DNA from 3 places in the Neobacillus sp. BP17 genome. Region 3 is predicted to be linked to each of the others. Evidence: riboswitches for the same ligand, from Rfam matches in the RefSeq annotation. Region 3 holds a riboswitch; each other region holds the start of a gene.
What was found. Region 3 has a riboswitch for cyclic di-GMP ahead of AC4QJR_RS23060 (anti-repressor SinI family protein). Riboswitches for the same ligand answer to the same signal wherever they lie in the genome.
Positions count from the first base shown of each region.

Region 1: another riboswitch for cyclic di-GMP. It lies ahead of AC4QJR_RS12175 (hypothetical protein); the one in region 3 lies ahead of AC4QJR_RS23060 (anti-repressor SinI family protein).
Region 2: another riboswitch for cyclic di-GMP. It lies ahead of AC4QJR_RS26425 (DUF3789 domain-containing protein); the one in region 3 lies ahead of AC4QJR_RS23060 (anti-repressor SinI family protein).

Region 1 covers NZ_CM184198.1:2,517,924-2,523,718, forward strand. Annotated here, with positions in the region: gene AC4QJR_RS12155 (XdhC family protein) at 1-337, shown strand, start outside; gene AC4QJR_RS12160 (nucleotidyltransferase family protein) at 330-953, shown strand; gene AC4QJR_RS12165 (macrolide family glycosyltransferase) at 958-2,160, shown strand; gene AC4QJR_RS12170 (zinc-dependent alcohol dehydrogenase family protein) at 2,229-3,224, shown strand; gene AC4QJR_RS12175 (hypothetical protein) at 3,742-4,134, opposite strand; cyclic di-GMP riboswitch class I at 4,163-4,246, opposite strand; gene AC4QJR_RS12180 (alpha/beta fold hydrolase) at 4,438-5,289, shown strand; gene AC4QJR_RS12185 (hypothetical protein) at 5,483-5,686, opposite strand.
Region 2 covers NZ_CM184198.1:5,412,893-5,418,687, forward strand. Annotated here, with positions in the region: gene AC4QJR_RS26405 (CDP-glycerol glycerophosphotransferase family protein) at 1-257, opposite strand, end outside; gene AC4QJR_RS26410 (ribitol-5-phosphate dehydrogenase) at 284-1,312, opposite strand; gene AC4QJR_RS26415 (IspD/TarI family cytidylyltransferase) at 1,305-2,024, opposite strand; partial or broken gene AC4QJR_RS26420 (LCP family glycopolymer transferase) at 2,636-2,894, shown strand; gene AC4QJR_RS26425 (DUF3789 domain-containing protein) at 3,397-3,507, opposite strand; cyclic di-GMP riboswitch class I at 3,556-3,640, opposite strand; gene AC4QJR_RS26430 (ROK family protein) at 4,492-5,379, opposite strand; gene AC4QJR_RS26435 (zinc-dependent alcohol dehydrogenase family protein) at 5,407-5,795, opposite strand, start outside.
Region 3 covers NZ_CM184198.1:4,715,484-4,721,278, forward strand. Annotated here, with positions in the region: gene AC4QJR_RS23045 (alpha-mannosidase) at 1-799, opposite strand, end outside; gene mgrA (L-glyceraldehyde 3-phosphate reductase) at 1,021-2,013, opposite strand; gene AC4QJR_RS23055 (lactonase family protein) at 2,169-3,230, shown strand; gene AC4QJR_RS23060 (anti-repressor SinI family protein) at 3,330-3,479, opposite strand; cyclic di-GMP riboswitch class I at 3,508-3,591, opposite strand; gene AC4QJR_RS23065 (VanZ family protein) at 4,141-4,620, shown strand; gene AC4QJR_RS23070 (DUF421 domain-containing protein) at 4,657-5,361, shown strand; gene AC4QJR_RS23075 (nucleotidyltransferase domain-containing protein) at 5,409-5,795, opposite strand, start outside.

The DNA of each region.
Region 1 (5,795 bases), 2.2 Mb from region 3:
GAAAAAGAGCCCTGAGGAAATCGACCCGAATGATGTCACTGATTCATGGTGGGTGATTATGAATCATCACCAGTCATTGGATGAAAAAACCCTGCAACTTGCATTAAAAAGTGACCCGAGATACATTGGAGTTCTAGGTCCAATCTCTCGTACGGAAGAAATGCTAATCAATATTGGACAAAATTTTTCCAGCGGTCCAATTCGTTCACCACTTGGGTTGGATATAGGAGCTGAAACGATGGAAGAAGTATCTTTAAGTATTGTATCGGAACTAATGGTCGTTAGAAACAGGAGAAATCCTATGCCTTTGCATGGTAAGGTGAAAATTCATGCATAAAATTGGTGCAATCATACTCGCTGCAGGTATGTCTAAACGAATGGGTGAACCTAAATTATTACTATCCATACATGGCAAACCTCTTTTTCTTTATGTCCTTGGACCAGTCGTTGAAAGCTCTTTGGATCCGATTATCTTGGTTGCCGGTAAATATATAGAAGAAATCCAACAACATACTATGGACTTACTAGAAATACAGATCATTTTTAACCAGAATTATGCTGCTGGGATGTCCACTTCCCTAAAACTAGGAATCCAATCTATCAAAGAACAGGTGGATGCTGTTATAATTTTCCTAGCGGATCAGCCGCTTGTTTCTAGGACAGTCATCCAATCCTTAATGGAAAATTATGAAGCAAGTAGGAAAGAAGGAATTCGGATTGTCCGCCCAGAATATCAAGGCGAATTAGGCCATCCGGTCTTAATGGATGCAGAATTATTTAACGAATTCCATACAATTGAGGGGGATAGTGGCGGTCATAGCATTATCAAAAAATATAAGCACGTAATGAAGATTGTTTCATTTGACAATCCAATGTGGGGAGCGGATGTTGACACCCCTGATGACTTCATGAAGATGAAACAGTATTTTGATTCAAAACCTAATGAGGAGTGAAGAAATGGCACGTGTATTATTTATTAATGCCGGTTCAGAAGGGCATATCAATCCAACGATTGGAGTTGTAAAAGAACTTGTTTCGCGTGGGGAAGAGGTCGTGTACATTACAATTGAAGATTTTCGTGAGCGGATTGAGAAGACGGGAGCAACAGTGCGTACGTTGGACGGTCAAAAATTTATACAGGCCTTTATCAAAGGTGGGAGAAGTTATTTACCAGAAAGGATTAACGGTCTTCTACATACGGCAGATATTGTTATACCTAGTGTGCTTGAACAGATTGAAGGTGAGCATTTTGATTACATCATCCATGATTCCATGTTTGGTTGTGGACGTTTACTTGCCCAAATCCTAAATCTTCCTGCCATCAATTCTTGTACATCCTTTGCAGAGACAAAGGAATCATTCGATAAACTGCTGGAACGGCTTTCAAAAAATATTCCTACAGAAGCAGCTAAGGAAATTAATGATGAATATCAACGCCTGACAGACATGATAAAGGAAAAATATGATGTCGAGATTGCTTCTCCTTACGAAGTTTTTTGTAATCCAGCCCCACTCACAATCGTCTATACAACTAGAGAGTTTCAACCTTCTGGAGAAGCATTCGACCAAACTTTCAAATTTATAGGTGCTTCCATCTCCACACGATTAATGCAGGATGACTTTGACCTTGATACGATCAAAGGAAAAAGTCCCATTTACATTTCTCTTGGGACAGTTTTTAACCGTGCCATTGATTTTTATAAACTTTGTTTTGCTGCATTTGGAAATAGCGATCATACGGTTGTTATGTCCATTGGGAAGCAAACTCCATTAATTGATTTAGGAGAGATCCCTCAAAACTTTATTGTAAAAAATTATGTTCCACAAACGGAAGTGCTAAAACAGAGTAAATTATTTATCACACATGGTGGAATGAATAGTACCAATGAGGGTTTCTACTACGGAGTTCCGCTTATTGTAATCCCTCAAAGCGCGGATCAGCCGATTATTGCCGGGCAGGTGGCCAATCTCGGAGCTGGTACTACATTACCAGTGCAAGGCTTGACTGCAAATCAACTTCGTGATGCCGCAGATCATGTGTTAAATGAACCATCTTTCCATGAAGCTGCTTCAACTATAAGGGAATCGATTCAAAAATCAGGTGGATATCACCAAGCGGTTGATGAGATTTTTGCTTTTAAAAGAAAATACGTTATATAAATAAAGTTCACATTATTTTAGCTACATTAAATACTTAATGTAAAATGATAGGAGAGGAGTGATATCAAATGAAAGCACAAGTGATTAAAAAATTTGGTGATCCATCTGTTTTTGAGATGGCTAAGGTTCATAAGCCTGAGGCAATTCCTGGGCATGTTGTTATTCATGTAAAAGCAACAAGTGTAAATCCAATTGATACAAAAGTTCGGTCTGGAGTGGTATCTGCAATTGCACCAGAATTTCCAGCGATATTACACGGCGATGTAGCTGGAGTAGTTGTAGAGGTTGGAGACGGAGTATCAGAGTTCAAGATTGGTGATGAAGTCTTTGGTTGCGCAGGTGGTGTGAAAGGAACAGACGGTGCCCTAACTGAGTATATGCTTGCGGATGTGCAGCTTCTAGCTATTAAACCAAGAAATTTAACGATGGCACAAGCAGCGGCGCTTCCTCTCGTAACGATTACAGCATGGGAGTCACTTTATAATCGTGCGAATATTCAAAACGGCCAAACGGTCCTTATTCATGGAGCTACAGGCGGGGTAGGTCATGTCGCCATTCAACTAGCAAAGGTAGCTGGAGCAAAAGTATATACTACAGCTTCATCTGAGGAAAAATTAAACATTGGACAGCGTTTAGGTGCAGATGTGGCCATTAATTATCGAGAACAGTCAGTGGAGGAGTATGTAATAGAACATACAGATGGAAAAGGGTTTGACGTTGTGTTCGATACAGTCGGTGGCGAAAACCTAGATCGATCTTTCCAAGCTGCTGCCACTTACGGAACCGTATTATCCATCGCAGCACGCTCAACGCATGATTTGTCACCTCTGCATGCTAAGGCACTATCATTACATATTACCTTTATGATTTTAAAAATTATGAATAAGGAAAAAAGGCAGGAATATGGGAACATATTACGAAAAGTATCGAATCTTGTAGAGGAAGGGAAACTTCAGCCTTTAGTAGATGAAACGGTTTTTGATTTTGATCAAGTAAATGAAGCACATACTTTTTTGGAATCTAATAAAGCAATTGGAAAGATTGTATTGATAAATAAATGGTAAAATTGTTTTTTTTCTAGAATAAGATTTGATTCTAATTGAAGAGCATTACTGGATTTTTGTTGATAGCAGACTCAAAAAAGCAATAAAATAGTGTAAATGTCTGTGTTAATAAAGATTATGGGAGAAACTAGTTAAAATAATGAAGGTATATAAGTTAAAGAATAACTTTAAAGGTTTAAAAAAGGGAACACAATTCTATTTGATTGCTGAATCTGAATTTATTGGAGTAAAAGATTTTGTTTTAAGAACGGAAGACTTAGCTGTCAGGATTTCAATATATGAAAGGGAACTTCATAAAAATTTTATTTTATTTAAATATGGTTGAAGGGTTTAAACAGTCAATTCTATTTTAAATTTCTACTAGTTTAAATTAGTCTAATGAGGCTCACTTTAAAAGGTCGTTGAAGGAAAAAGGATGCTATAACGGAAAAATCAGAGCTGCCAATTTTGGCAGCTCTTCTAACAACATCCATCATATTAAGAATCAAAAAAAGTTCCATTCAAGGCCATTGTAATATTACTGGTTAACACTCTTTTTGTTATTAGAGAGATGCCAAGTAAAGAAGTGTTTAATCTTCTCCTCTTTTTTCAGAACTTCGCAAAAAACTTCCGCTGCATATTGATTAAAGAACGAACAAACCATTCCTTCTTTTTGTCCACAGCAACTATAAAACGAAAATCTTTTAAATTTTAAATTACTAAAATGATGATACATTTCATAGTTAATATATCCGTTTGGATAAAGATCAACAATTAAATGAAAGTAAGGAAAGGCATTCTTCACCTCAGGCTCTAAGTCCATTTTATCCCAATTTAATTTCACATCAATAAGAAGGCGAATACAATCGTCAAGTTCTTGAACTCCCCAGTCTTGATCTAGTATTGCATATTCCAAATTGATTTTTTTCATAATCTAGCCTCCTAAAATAAGTCCTATTTTAGGCAGCCCAGCCATCATAGTTTAAAACCTTAGACCCGTAGCTTTGCGTCCCAATCTTTCGAAAAGTTTGCCTTTATCTATAAACGATATGTAAATTATATTACAATTTTTTCAAAAATTACAAAATAAAGTTCTACAAATACCGACGTTTTATGAAAAAATTAGAAATCAATTCCCATTTCAAATATATTGTGAGTAGGTGGAAGAAGGGATTCTTGCCAGTAAATCGAATATTTAATTGTCGGAATATTAAAAATGAATGGTGGTGGTTGTATGTCTTCTCCTAGATCTAGGTTTGAAATGATTAATGGAATGGAAGTTCATTTTACAGAATGGGGAGATCCACAGAAACCAGCTGTGGTTTGTTGGCACGGTTTAACTCGAAATGGGCGAGACTTTGATACTTTAGCCCGCCATCTATCCCAAAACTACTATATCCTTTGTCCGGATACAATTGGGCGGGGATTGAGCCAATGGAGTTCTTCCCCCGAAAAGGACTATTGTTTTGAAAACTACAGTAACCTGGCGATTCAATTATTGGACCATTTAGGAATCGAACGGGTCCGATGGGTTGGGACCTCAATGGGTGGAGCCATTGGAATGCGTATTGCTGGAACGCTTAATCATCAGAACCGGATTTCACATTTAGTTTTAAATGACATTGGAGCAGGTGCTTCTGAAAATGCTGTTCAGGATATTGAAGGCATTAAACGAATTATTAGCTATGTAGGGAATCCACCGCAATTTAAAACCTTTAGTGAATTAAAGAAGTATTATCAAACCATTTATACCACATTTGGTCTTTCGAATGAAGAGGAGTGGAATGATTTTACCCAATACTCATGTAGAAGAAGCGATGAGGGTGGAATGAGTCCTGATTATGATCCAAACATTGCTTTGCAATTTCAGCACACAGAAGATCTAAACTTATGGAACTACTGGGAAGCAATTCAATCAAAAATATTACTCATTCGAGGAGAAATTTCCGACGTTCTTCCTCTTGATGTTGCGGAAAAAATGAAGCAAAAACCAAACTGTCAAATGGTAACGATTCCAAAACTTGGTCATGCCCCAGCTTTAAATACGGAAGAGCAAATTAGCCTTATTGAGAATTTTCTTCGGTAAATTGAAAGTTAATCTATTGAATTAGGGATGGATACCTAGGATGTGGCTAGGCAAGGTTTAGTTTAAGTATTTTCAATCTAAAAAGCCGAGCATTTTATTTTGAATTGGGATGCTCGGCTTTTTTTCTATAGATGGTTTTATATACATTAACATTTTTTTAGCTTAAATCTTAAATTATCAAATAACTCCCTAATTATTTATTAAATTTTTCGTACTCTTCAATATAAAGAGCTACAAAACCGCAATTTGGACATACAGATGCTTTAGTCTTTGCAGAAGCACTTTTGAATAATCCTTTACGCTTTTGTTTAATCGTAATTCCAGATAAGTCATATTCCACATTTATTTTACAATCGTTTATCATTTCAGTTTGACATTGAATGCAAATCCTTTTCATTATTAATCCCCCTTATAAATCAAATTAAAGCTAAACTGCTTCGTTTCTTCTTTTTACAATCTTTATACCTATTTTACCATCTCATTACAAATTTCCTTTTATCCTTTCA
Region 2 (5,795 bases), 700 kb from region 3:
ATATGAAATAAATATGATATCCTACCAGATTTTGATGAGTTAAACTTCTTAAACAAGCATATTAATGAATAATCAGGATATTGGCGATTTAATTCATTATGCAAATATAATAAATTCCCTTGAATACTTTCTGTACGATACGAGGCAAACGTAACTTTCTTTTTCTTCACAGGAAATACCAGGCAAAAAAAATTATATATAATTCTAACAAATATTTTAGTTAGAATTGTTGGTATTAAATTCAAAGGTATTTTCATAAATAAACTACCCTTCCTAAAAGGGATTATATTTTCCATTCCAAAACTGTTTTACCCCATGACGTTGTTAGGTCTTTCTCGAACGCATCAACAATATCCTGGATTTGCTTTATTTCATTAATAGAACCGATGAGTGTTTCTAAATAATCAACTACATCTTGGTTGCTTGCAAGGAAATCCACTGTGTTTTGAAAATCAACTGTTCCACTTCGGCTGCTGCCAATAACGGTAATGCCTTTTTCTAATATCATTCTAGTATTAATCTCTACTGGATATTCAGAAACTCCTAAAATAGAAATGGAACCTTCTGGTATAATATGGTCAATAATTTGGTTAATCGCATATTGACTTCCTTTTCCGCCCACACATTCAAAAGCATGGTCGAACTTTACATCTTTAGGAATTTCATTAATATTATAAACTTCATCCGCAAATGAAAAGTTATCTAATTTAAATTGTGTTTTCCCTACGACGATTACTTTACAGTCTTTATATTTCTTTTTCAAAATTAAAGCAGTAATATAACCCAAATTCCCGTCGCCCCATACACCAAAGGATTGACGACGGCCATGAGCCTTTGCTTCAAATCTTGTCATTGCATGCATCGCAATCGTGATGAGCTCTGTGAAAGCAGCTACATGTACATTAATATGCTCAGGTAAAACTACGAATCTATCTCTCTTTAAAAATACGTAATCCTGCATAAAACCGTCAAAACCACTTGAACGAAACTTACTAGAACGGAGATAGTTTTCTGCAACGAATTCATCCGTTTCAACTGGTGTATTCGGCACCATAACTACTCTAGTTCCAGGTTTATACTCTCCTTTAGGATCATAGACAATATCACCGATTCCTTCATGAATCAATGCCATCGGCAATTTTACTGCCAAAGCATCTTTTCCGCGAGATCCTGTATAATAGCGTTGGTCTGCAGCACAAATAGATAAATGTGTAGGTCGTACAACTACACGATCAGATTTATTGACAGTGCGATCCTTATAGGTGATTTCAAATTTACGAGCAGAAACTAATCTATAAACTTGATTAATCATTACTAGCGATCCCTTCACGTAAAATAGCATTAGCAACCTTTAAATCATATGGAGTTGTTACCTTAATATTAAAAACTTCACCTTTAACAATTTTAACCTTCTCACCATATATCGAGCATATCTTACATGCGTCTGTCAGTATTTCCTTTTGTTCATTCGTTAATTGCTTGTAATAGTTAACAAGCGTATTAATATGAAAACTTTGAGGTGTCTGGCCTTGGTACATAATATCCCTCTTTGGAATATTAGAAATTGTATCACCATCTTCTGATTCAATGATGGTATCAATTGCTTCTATAACAGTATCAACAGCTTTATATTTCTTTACCTGCTCAATATTTTCTTTAATAATTCTATGTGACAGAAAAGGGCGCACAGAGTCATGTGTCACAATATAATCATCTTCAAACACACCAAAGGTACTCTCAATATAACGAATCCCATTCATAATCGACTCGTTTCTATCGCGACCACCTTCAACTACAATCAAACGTTCATTTCCACCGATAAATTTGCTTATAATATCTTGTGAGTAATTAATCCATTCTCTTGGTGTAACTACAATAATTTTTTCAAAATCAGGATTTAAAATAAACTTTTCAAGTGTATGAATTAAAATTGGCTTATTATTTAAGGTGAGAAATTGCTTAGGCATGTTGACGTTCCCCATCCGTGTTCCCTTTCCACCAGCAAGTATTTCAGCGTATATCATAATATCCCATCCCTTATTAATATATTTTCTCTTTTTATTTTCTCATTTATTTTATATAAAATGTATTTGTCAATTTATGTTAAGTGCATAGTACTTTTATCACATTACATGGCAACTGTATTATTAAACTATATTTCCACTCTCTTTTCTAGTGCTTTTATGAATTTGGAAATAATTTGGTAAAAAATACAGAAAGATTTATTTAAATAAGAAAGTCAATAATATTAAGATTGTTGTCGATAAATGTTGAATTTGTAAAGTTTATTTAAATATTATACCAGAATTTATACATTTTATCTGAAGAATAATATTTATAGTTCATACGTGTAAAAAATATTAATTATTTTATATATATCATTCGTGTTTTGGAAAGTCTTGAGGGAATTTTATTACCCTTATAGGCTGATACTTTTTGTTACACCAACTTTCTATTATTGGTATACCTTTAGTCATGATTTTGGATAATAATAAAAGGTATGCTTAAATCTATGGTATTAATGGAGTTACCATTGGGATGCTGCTGAGGAAACTGATTTTATGCGGTATAGAAAAAGTACTCAATATTTTCTTAATGACGATTTGAGTAGACTCCTCCCTCCACAAGATGATTCTTCCTCGATATTCCAATCGATTATTACATGAAAGTGAATATGGAAGGTTTTCAGGATATTGTAAATGGCTGTGGGTGGAGTTACTGTGCAGAATGATTTAGACTTTACCGAAGCGGGCTTCCACTTTAAAAAGGGAGAGCTAAATCTAAATGGCAAAAAGGCTTTAGCCTTCTCTCGAATGAGGCATGAAGATCCTCGAGGTGACTTTGGTCGTCAAACACGACAACGTCAAATTATTCAAGGGGTCATTAAAGAAGGAAATCAATTTTAAGGCACATAAAGCCCCTTTCAAAATCAATGGTTAAAACTGTTCAAAAATATTTAACTCATCAATGGATAATACTTCTTCATGGTTATCATCTTCTAAAAATTAGCACTCATCTAACAATTATTTCCAACTAAAATTTGAACTAATAGAAATTGATAAGTCATTACCAAAAAGTCACATAGTTTTTGAAGCATTCACTAATTTCTCCTCTGTCCTATTTCCCCTTATTTTTAACCCTTTATATTAAATCCATAGTATCCGAAATTCGGGTAATCTTCCATTCCACACAGGAAGTTTATACCACAGTAAAACAAGTAATGGCGATGTATAAGCAAAGACAGCAGCAAGCAAACACTTAATTGCTACTCTCTTGCAATATATAGTCTCTAAACCCCGTTCTCCCCTTCCGTTTTGTTTAATTATATGTAATTAACTTATTATGAAAAATAAAAACAACCCCAAAAGTTGAGGTTGTTTAGAAAACGCTTTCAAATTATCGTTGTGATTCAAGTAGTTGGTCTCCTCTTTTAGCTGCAACCATAAGACTCATTACTGTAAGCATAGAGAACGATCCAACAAATAAGCCTGCAATAAAGATAACCATAGTATAACCTCCCAGAGTATATTCATAATCCGTCGTAAGGTGATCATATTCGGCAGCTGGCTGGCATAGTTTTAGAACCTTAGCCCCTTTAGTTTTGCGCCTCCACTTTTCAATGGATTTGCCCTTTCGTACGAACTATGTGCTTTCATTGATAATATACTAATTGTTTCTAGTAATAAATAGAGCAATTAACCTATTTATATGTTAATAATCTGGCAATTGCAAACTCTTTCATTATTGATTCTGTTCGACAATGCCATGAATTTTGTAACTATTCATCGAACGATTTAATGATACCCGTTCATCCATACGTGGTTAAATAGTGATAAGCAACCTGTTTCGGAAGTGGAGTGATCACATGGCAGAGAAAGAAGATGGGAGAAATTTCGGCAGGGGCTGCCTTTGGGGGATTCTTTTATCCATTCCTTTATGGGTAATCGTCTATTTTATCCTACGTAAGATCTTTCACTGAGGAGAGGCATTCTCCTTCTAATTGAAAAATAGTAAATAATAGATTGAGCCCTCCACCTTGGAATGAAAAATTTAATCAGTAGATTTGTCGAAAATATTTTGTATATTATTTGCATATTTCTACTTTATTCCCATCCTTAATTGGTTATCATATAAAAAAAGAAACTGAAAGCGTTTACAAATATACTAAAAAACTGAACCGTGCATTACCTGATTTATCTACAACTAACAATAGGAGTGGATTTCATGGACAAGCAAGGGAATCTTTTATTAGGATTATTGTGGGGGACGTCTTTAAGTGTTCCATTATGGTTTGCGTTTTTCGGTTGGATTAAATTAGTTATTCAAATGATTCATTAATAATGTAGATATCAATATAATAAAGTAAATATAATGTACTAGATTCCAAATCAAGACTCCCGCCTTATGATAGATTTTCAAAAATCTATCACAAAACGGGAGAATTTAGAATGCAAAAAATATTTCATCTTAGGTATGAGGAACGATGATCAGTTACGATATTTTTTCCTGATACGCTGTTACACCAAGTGCAATCGCCCCGGTTAGCCCGGCTTGATCCCCTAGATGTGGCAGGACAATGTATTGGTCGATTTCTCCCTTTGTTAAGGCTGAAACGGGAACGTATCCATTTAATAGCTCCAGCACCCGCTCACGAACAAGCGGCAGTAGTTGTTCTTGTTTTGAAACTCCTCCGCCAACGATGATTTTCTTAGGGGACAGGATTAAGATATAATTCATTAATGCCTGTGCTAAATAATAGGCTTCTAGCTCCCATACCTCCATTTGCTCTGTGAGCAGCTTCCCTTCTTGATTCCATCTTTTTTCAATTGCTGGTCCAGCTGCCATTCCTTCTAGACAATCTCCATGGTACGGGCATACACCCTCAAACTGATCATCAGGATGACGCCTTACAAGGATATGCCCCATTTCCGGATGAGTGATTCCCAGAAGAAGCTTTCCGCCGATCACCGCTCCTACACCAATCCCCGTTCCAACCGTCATGTAGACACAGCTATCCAAGCCTTGCGCCGCGCCCCAGGTATTTTCCGCCAAGGCTGCAGCTGTCACATCGGTATGAAACCCAACAGGCACATCGAAATGCTTCTTAATTTCACCGGTTATGTTGTAATTTTTCCACGGAAGCTTCGGTGTCTCGGTAATGAACCCAAAGGTTGGGCTATCTCGATCGACATCGATCGGGCCAAATGAACCAATTCCAATGGCGTCCACTTTTTTCTCCTGAAAAAATTCAATCACTTTCGGCATCGTCTCTTCCGGCACCGTTGTTGGTATGGTTACCTGTTCAAGTATTTCTCCTTTTTCAGTTCCAATCCCACAAACAAACTTCGTTCCACCTGCTTCAATTCCACCAACTAGCATGGCATTCACTTACCTTTCCCTTTCAAACTAATGATGAACAATAATCCCCTTCATGACGTTCATGTTCGGATAATCATTCATGACCGTTGGCAGCTCATCAAGGCCAAATCTGTGGCTTAGCAGCGGTTTAATGAGGATCTTGCCCTGCTGTACGAGTGAGATTGCTTGATCATGTGTATGCGGGTTAATAAAAGACCCTTTAATCGTCAACTCTTTGGAAAAAATATCAAAAGGGCTCACTTCGATTTTCGTTTCAGGGGCAGAGACACCAAATAACAAGACCATCCCGCCTTTTTTCGCCATTTGCACCGCCTGCGTCATACTCTCTTTTCTTCCCACACATTCTATCACAATATCAAACCTGCCAGCCCCACACGCCTCAAGATCCGCAGGCGTAACAGTTTCAGCTGCACCCA
Region 3 (5,795 bases):
CGGCATGGTGGAGCAGATCATCATGAACAACAGGCAGTGTGTCCTTAAGGCTTTCCACATGTTCGAAAAAGTCATTGGGTGAACTAAAGATAAGATTGGTATCATCCATCGTTCCATTTAATTTTTCAATAATTTCTATGTTTTCTTTGGTTGGTCCCCCCCCATGATTGCCTACACCATAAAAACACATTAATTGATTAAACGAATGTTTAAGCTCGTTCTTACAATGCATAATGTGGTTTTCAAGATGGTCAAAGGTACAATATTCAAAAGGAATCCGAAAGGCTTTTACTCGGGAACCGTCCTTAGATTCCCACAAAAACAAACGGCTTGGAAGTCCTTTTTCCTCAGGGCCGGGTCTCATAAATACATAGGAATCCATCCCGGATTTCTTTAATATTTGCGGCAGCATTCCATTATGACCAAAGCTGTCAACATTGTAGCCAACCTTTGCTGTCACGCCGAACTTTTCTTTAAAATAATTTTGACCAATCAATCCTTGGCGGACAAATGATTCGCCACTTGGAATATTGCAATCGGGCTGAATCCACCACCCCCCACAAATAACCCATCTGCCTTCTTGTATTCTTTCCTTGATTTCCTCAAACATCTTCGAATCGTTCTTTTCAATCCATTCATAATAAGCCGCAGAACTGGACGTGAATATAAAATTCTCATATTCTTTTAAACGATCTAATGCAGACCGAAAAGTTGCTTTCACTTCTTGAAAGCCTTCCTGCCAGCGCCAAAGCCAAACCGGGTCAAGGTGTGCATTTCCAATCATAAACATATTCTTCATGTAGATTTTCCTCCTGATTGATTGATTGATTGATAATCTTAGTTAGATTACTTTTCTTTTCAGTTTTAACTGCCTCTAGTAATCGTAAAGACACCGCTTTCATAAATATTATTTACGATTGGAATTATTATAGCATCTTAACATTAGTTTGTGTATTCAATAAACTAAGCAAGTGAGTTTTATCACCTAAAAAAAGGATGAGCAATAGCCCATCCATCTTCTTAGTTAGTTAGAATATCCTCTATTCTTATTAATTCTTCCTCTGAAAAATCAAGGTTATTTAATGCAGCAACGTTTTCCTCAATTTGACTCACTCTGCTTGCACCTATTAAGACAGAAGTAACTTTTTCTCCGCGTAAAACCCAAGCAAGCGCCATTTGTGAAAGACTCTGACCCCGCTCTGTTGCAATTTCGTTTAATTTTTGAACACGATTCAATACTTCTGAAGTTACATGCTCCTCACGTAAGAACCCTGTAGAGCTTGCTGCACGAGAATCGGCTGGAATCCCTTTTAGGTATTTATTTGTTAATAAACCTTGCGCTAACGGACTAAAAGCGATTGAACCTACCCCGTTTTCCTGAAGCACATCCTGTAAGCCATCCTCTATCCAGCGGTTAAACATCGAATACTTTGGCTGATGGATTAACAAAGGTGTTCCTAACTGATTTAAGATTTTGATAGCTTCTGACGCTTGTTCAGCACTATAATTAGAGATTCCAACATATAACGCCTTGCCTTGACGAACAATAGAATCTAATGCCCCTATGGTTTCCTCAAGTGGTGTATTGGGATCTGGACGGTGGGAATAAAAAATATCAACATAATCAAGTCCCATTCGTTTTAGACTTTGATCTAGACTAGATATCAAGTATTTTCTTGAGCCCCAATCCCCGTATGGACCCGGCCACATCGTATAGCCCGCTTTTGAAGATATGATCATTTCATCACGGTATGGAGCAAAGTCTGTTTTTAAGATTCTACCAAACATTTCTTCAGCCGAACCTGGCGGCGGACCATAATTGTTGGCCAAATCAAAGTGGGTAATGCCTAAATCAAACGCTCTTTTCAGCATTGCCTGTCCATTTTCATATGTATCCACACCGCCAAAGTTGTGCCAAAGTCCAAGTGAAACGGCCGGTAGTAATAACCCTGAACGGCCACTCCGATTATACTTCATTGATTCATAACGATTTTCTGCAGCTTGGTAAACCATGTGGGGTTCCCTCATTTCTATTCACTTTTTGATAAAACTAACACCCAAACTATACCATATCAAATTAATTTTCAGTCAATTCGGGTTCTATATTTGAGTAATAAATAAAATTTCTGATAAAATAAACAGACTACATTTTTCGAGGAGCCAAAAAAATGACAAACAACCAAACATTTATCGGTTATATAGGAACATACACCAAGGGCGGCAGCGAAGGAATCTACACGTTTAAACTAAATTCGGACAAGAAAAGAATCGAAGATATTCAAGTTGCAGCTGCACAGTTAGAGAATCCAACTTATGTCACGATCAGTAAGGACAATCGATACCTCTATTCTGTGGTTAAAGAAGGAGAAAATGGAGGAGTAGTTGCTTATTCCATAAACAGGGAAGGCGGATTAACCGAGCTCAATCGTCAGTTACTTCAGGGCTCATCACCTTGTCATGTGAGTGTTGACAGTAACAACCGTTATGCATTCAGTGCCAATTATCATAAAGGATCGGTAGAATCTTATTTAATTAACCAGGAAGATGGCACGATTCAACCAGCCGCATCGATTATAAAACATGAAGGTTCTGGTCCAGACCCAAGACAAGAGAAACCGCATACCCATTATGCCGGCATCACCCCTGATGAGAATTATCTAGCAGTGGTTGAATTGGGTATTGATGCTTTAATTACTTATGCAGTCAACAGTGATGGGACACTTTCAAAAGCGCACTTTCTCCCATTAAAAGCTGGAAGCGGACCAAGACATTTAGTTTTCCATCCAAACCAAAAATATGCATATATCATGACAGAGTTTAGTTCGGAAGTGATTGTTTTATCCTATCATTCGGAAAATGGTCATTTTACAGAAAAACAATATATTTCTACGCTTCCTGAAGATTTCAACGAGAATAATCAAGGCAGCGCCATTCATATTTCATCTGATGGACAGTTTGTTTACGCGGGTAATCGTGGCCATAACAGTATTGCTGTTTTCCGTGTAGACCAAGAAACGGGAGAACTTAGCTTTGTTGATCGCACCTCCACTGAAGGTGATTGGCCGAGAGATTTTATGTTCGACCCAACAGAGAAATTCATTGTGGCGTCGAACCAAGAGTCCAGTAACCTTGTCTTGTTTTCACGAGATGAAAACACAGGAAAACTTGCATTGATTCAGGCTGATATCGAGGTTCCGTATCCGGTTTGTGTGAAGTTTTTAAATTATTAAAATTAAAAAAACAGCTTAACAAATTGCTCATTAATTTGTTAAGCTGTTTTTTAAATCAATTGAATATTGCGAAAATTAAACACTCAATTACCCCTCTTATTAATTATATTCCGGTTCAATAGTCTTTAATCCAAGGGAGCGATTTAGGAAATCCCTAATTTCATCAATAGAGAGTCCTATCTTTTTAGCTTCATTAATAAGATCTAACCATTCTGTATCAATATCTTGTTCAACGGTTAATGCAGACAAAATTAACCCTCCTAAAATGATTACTATTTTAGGTAACTCAGCCATCCTAGTTAAAAACCTTAGACCTGTAGCTTTGCGTCCCAATCTTTCGAAAGGTTTGCCTTTGTCATTCATAGTATTAAAGTATTAAATTATTATAGAATAAACTAATAGTACTATAGTCTTGATGGAAACTAAATGAAAATATTTCCAAAAATATCGACAGAATTTCGACAAAATTTATATAAACCAATTAATCGTAGTTTAGAAGTTTTAAAACACATTTCTCACATGTTACCTGACCTATTTCAATAAATTTAATTTTTTTAAGGGTCTTCCTATTAATAATCCGATCCTTGTTAAAGACTATACCGCATGCACAATGATTGGAATCCTTCACAATGTGAATCTTGTCTCTTTCTTTTATTAGTGGATATATCATGATTCCCCTTCTTTTCTAATTATTAGTTCCTAAAAAAGAACCCCCCTTGTTCATTATAAAGAAATTGTAGAATTTTGTAAACGGAGAGGAGTTAATTTTACCCAGAGAAATTTCATTCACCTATAATACGAAAGTGGTACATTATTGGATTATTTTAATGTGAATATCCCCGTTTGTTCTTTAAAAGGAACAATGGTAAAATGTAGATTAAGAAATAATAGTTAGTTAGGAGCAAGTATTTTGGATCATCAACCGATACAAGGTAGCTGTAGAATCGATAAGAAAAGAAAGACACAGAAACGATTTCTTTTCATAAAAGTCCTATTGATTATTTTATGGGGCCTATTTTTGTTGGTAAATACCTGGACTGAGAGTATAGAGCGACTAATATATTTACATTCTTTTGGATTAAAGTGGGTTTCAAATCCTGATTTTTTGTCTTTTTTTTATTTTAATGATTTAACTTTGATTCATCCTGAATTTATTAAAATTAAATTAGGACATTTTGTTGGTTTTGCGATCATGGATTTTCTTCTCTTCAATCTAATAAGAAGTCACAAATATTCTATTGGCATATCCATTATTTTTGCGTTTTTTACAGAATTCCTGCAATTGTTTTTTGGTAGAGATGGACGGTTTTACGATTTAGTTATTGACTCATTCGGTATTGTATCGGTATTTTTTATATTAAAAATGCTAAATCGAGATAATAATAAGTAGGACGATTATTGGTAAGGGAGTGACTATTTGCCTTCAATGGATTTTTTGCAAGCTCAGGAAACTCTTAATTTCATGGAGTGGATCTTAAGAGCTGTAATTGGATTCTTCTTTATGCTCATTGTTGCTAAACTAATAGGACAGCGTGCGATTTCTCAATTAAGATTACTTGATTTCGTTATCGCCTTAGTTGTTGGTAATATTATTGCCCATCCATTATCAGATGAGCACCTTGGAATGAAGGGTGCAATGACAACAACCATCGTATTGGTGGTTCTTTATACTGGTGGTTTATTTATCAGTTTAAATTCAACCCGCATAGGAAAGTTTCTAGACCCCGATCCATTTCCTCTTATTAAAGAAGGAGAAATTCTTTATAAAGGGTTAAAGAAAGCAAGAATTTCAATTGATTATTTATTAGCAGAGTTGAGAAAAGAAAAAATTGAGGATGTAAAAAAAGTAGCGTTAGCGTTATGGGAATCGGATGGGAAACTTTCCATTTTCTTAGATCCACAGTATGAGGCGATTACGCCATCCACCTTCCAGATGACAACGAAGCCTTTTGATCTCCCACAGACCGTTATAAGAGAAGGCAAGATTGTTCATCATACACTAGAAGAAAAAAACAAGGATGAAGGGTGGCTTGTTGATACCCTTATGCAAACACATCAAACAGGGATTCGAAATGTTTTGTTAGCCACAATTGATGGGGAAAACAATTTGAGGGTATTCTTTTATAAATAATTGAAAATGAAAAAGACATAAGCCATCTGGTTAGGGTAGATGGCTTATTAATGTGGCAATACGGCCTTTAATAGACTAGTAAGTCTCTTCTTATACAACAAGAGGTACATTTTCTTGCCTTGTGACTGCTCATCTATTTGTGAAGATACTTCATATTTTGATGGCCAAAGCCAGTTTCCGATTTCAATCAATGTATGTTTGACTGTATCATAGCTAAAAAATTGATAATCGAGGAAATCCCAGTACTGCCTAAATCCCTTTAAAGTTTGGGATCCCCTAAGGGTATGATTCACTTTAAATGGGAACATCTTAATTTCGTCTAAGTGAGGAAATTGCTGATAAACGATGGATAAGGTCCTGATGTTCCGCTTTAATGTTTGGTGAGATTCCGCGAGCTGTATGAAATGGTCAAAATCAATCTCCTTTCTCTCCTT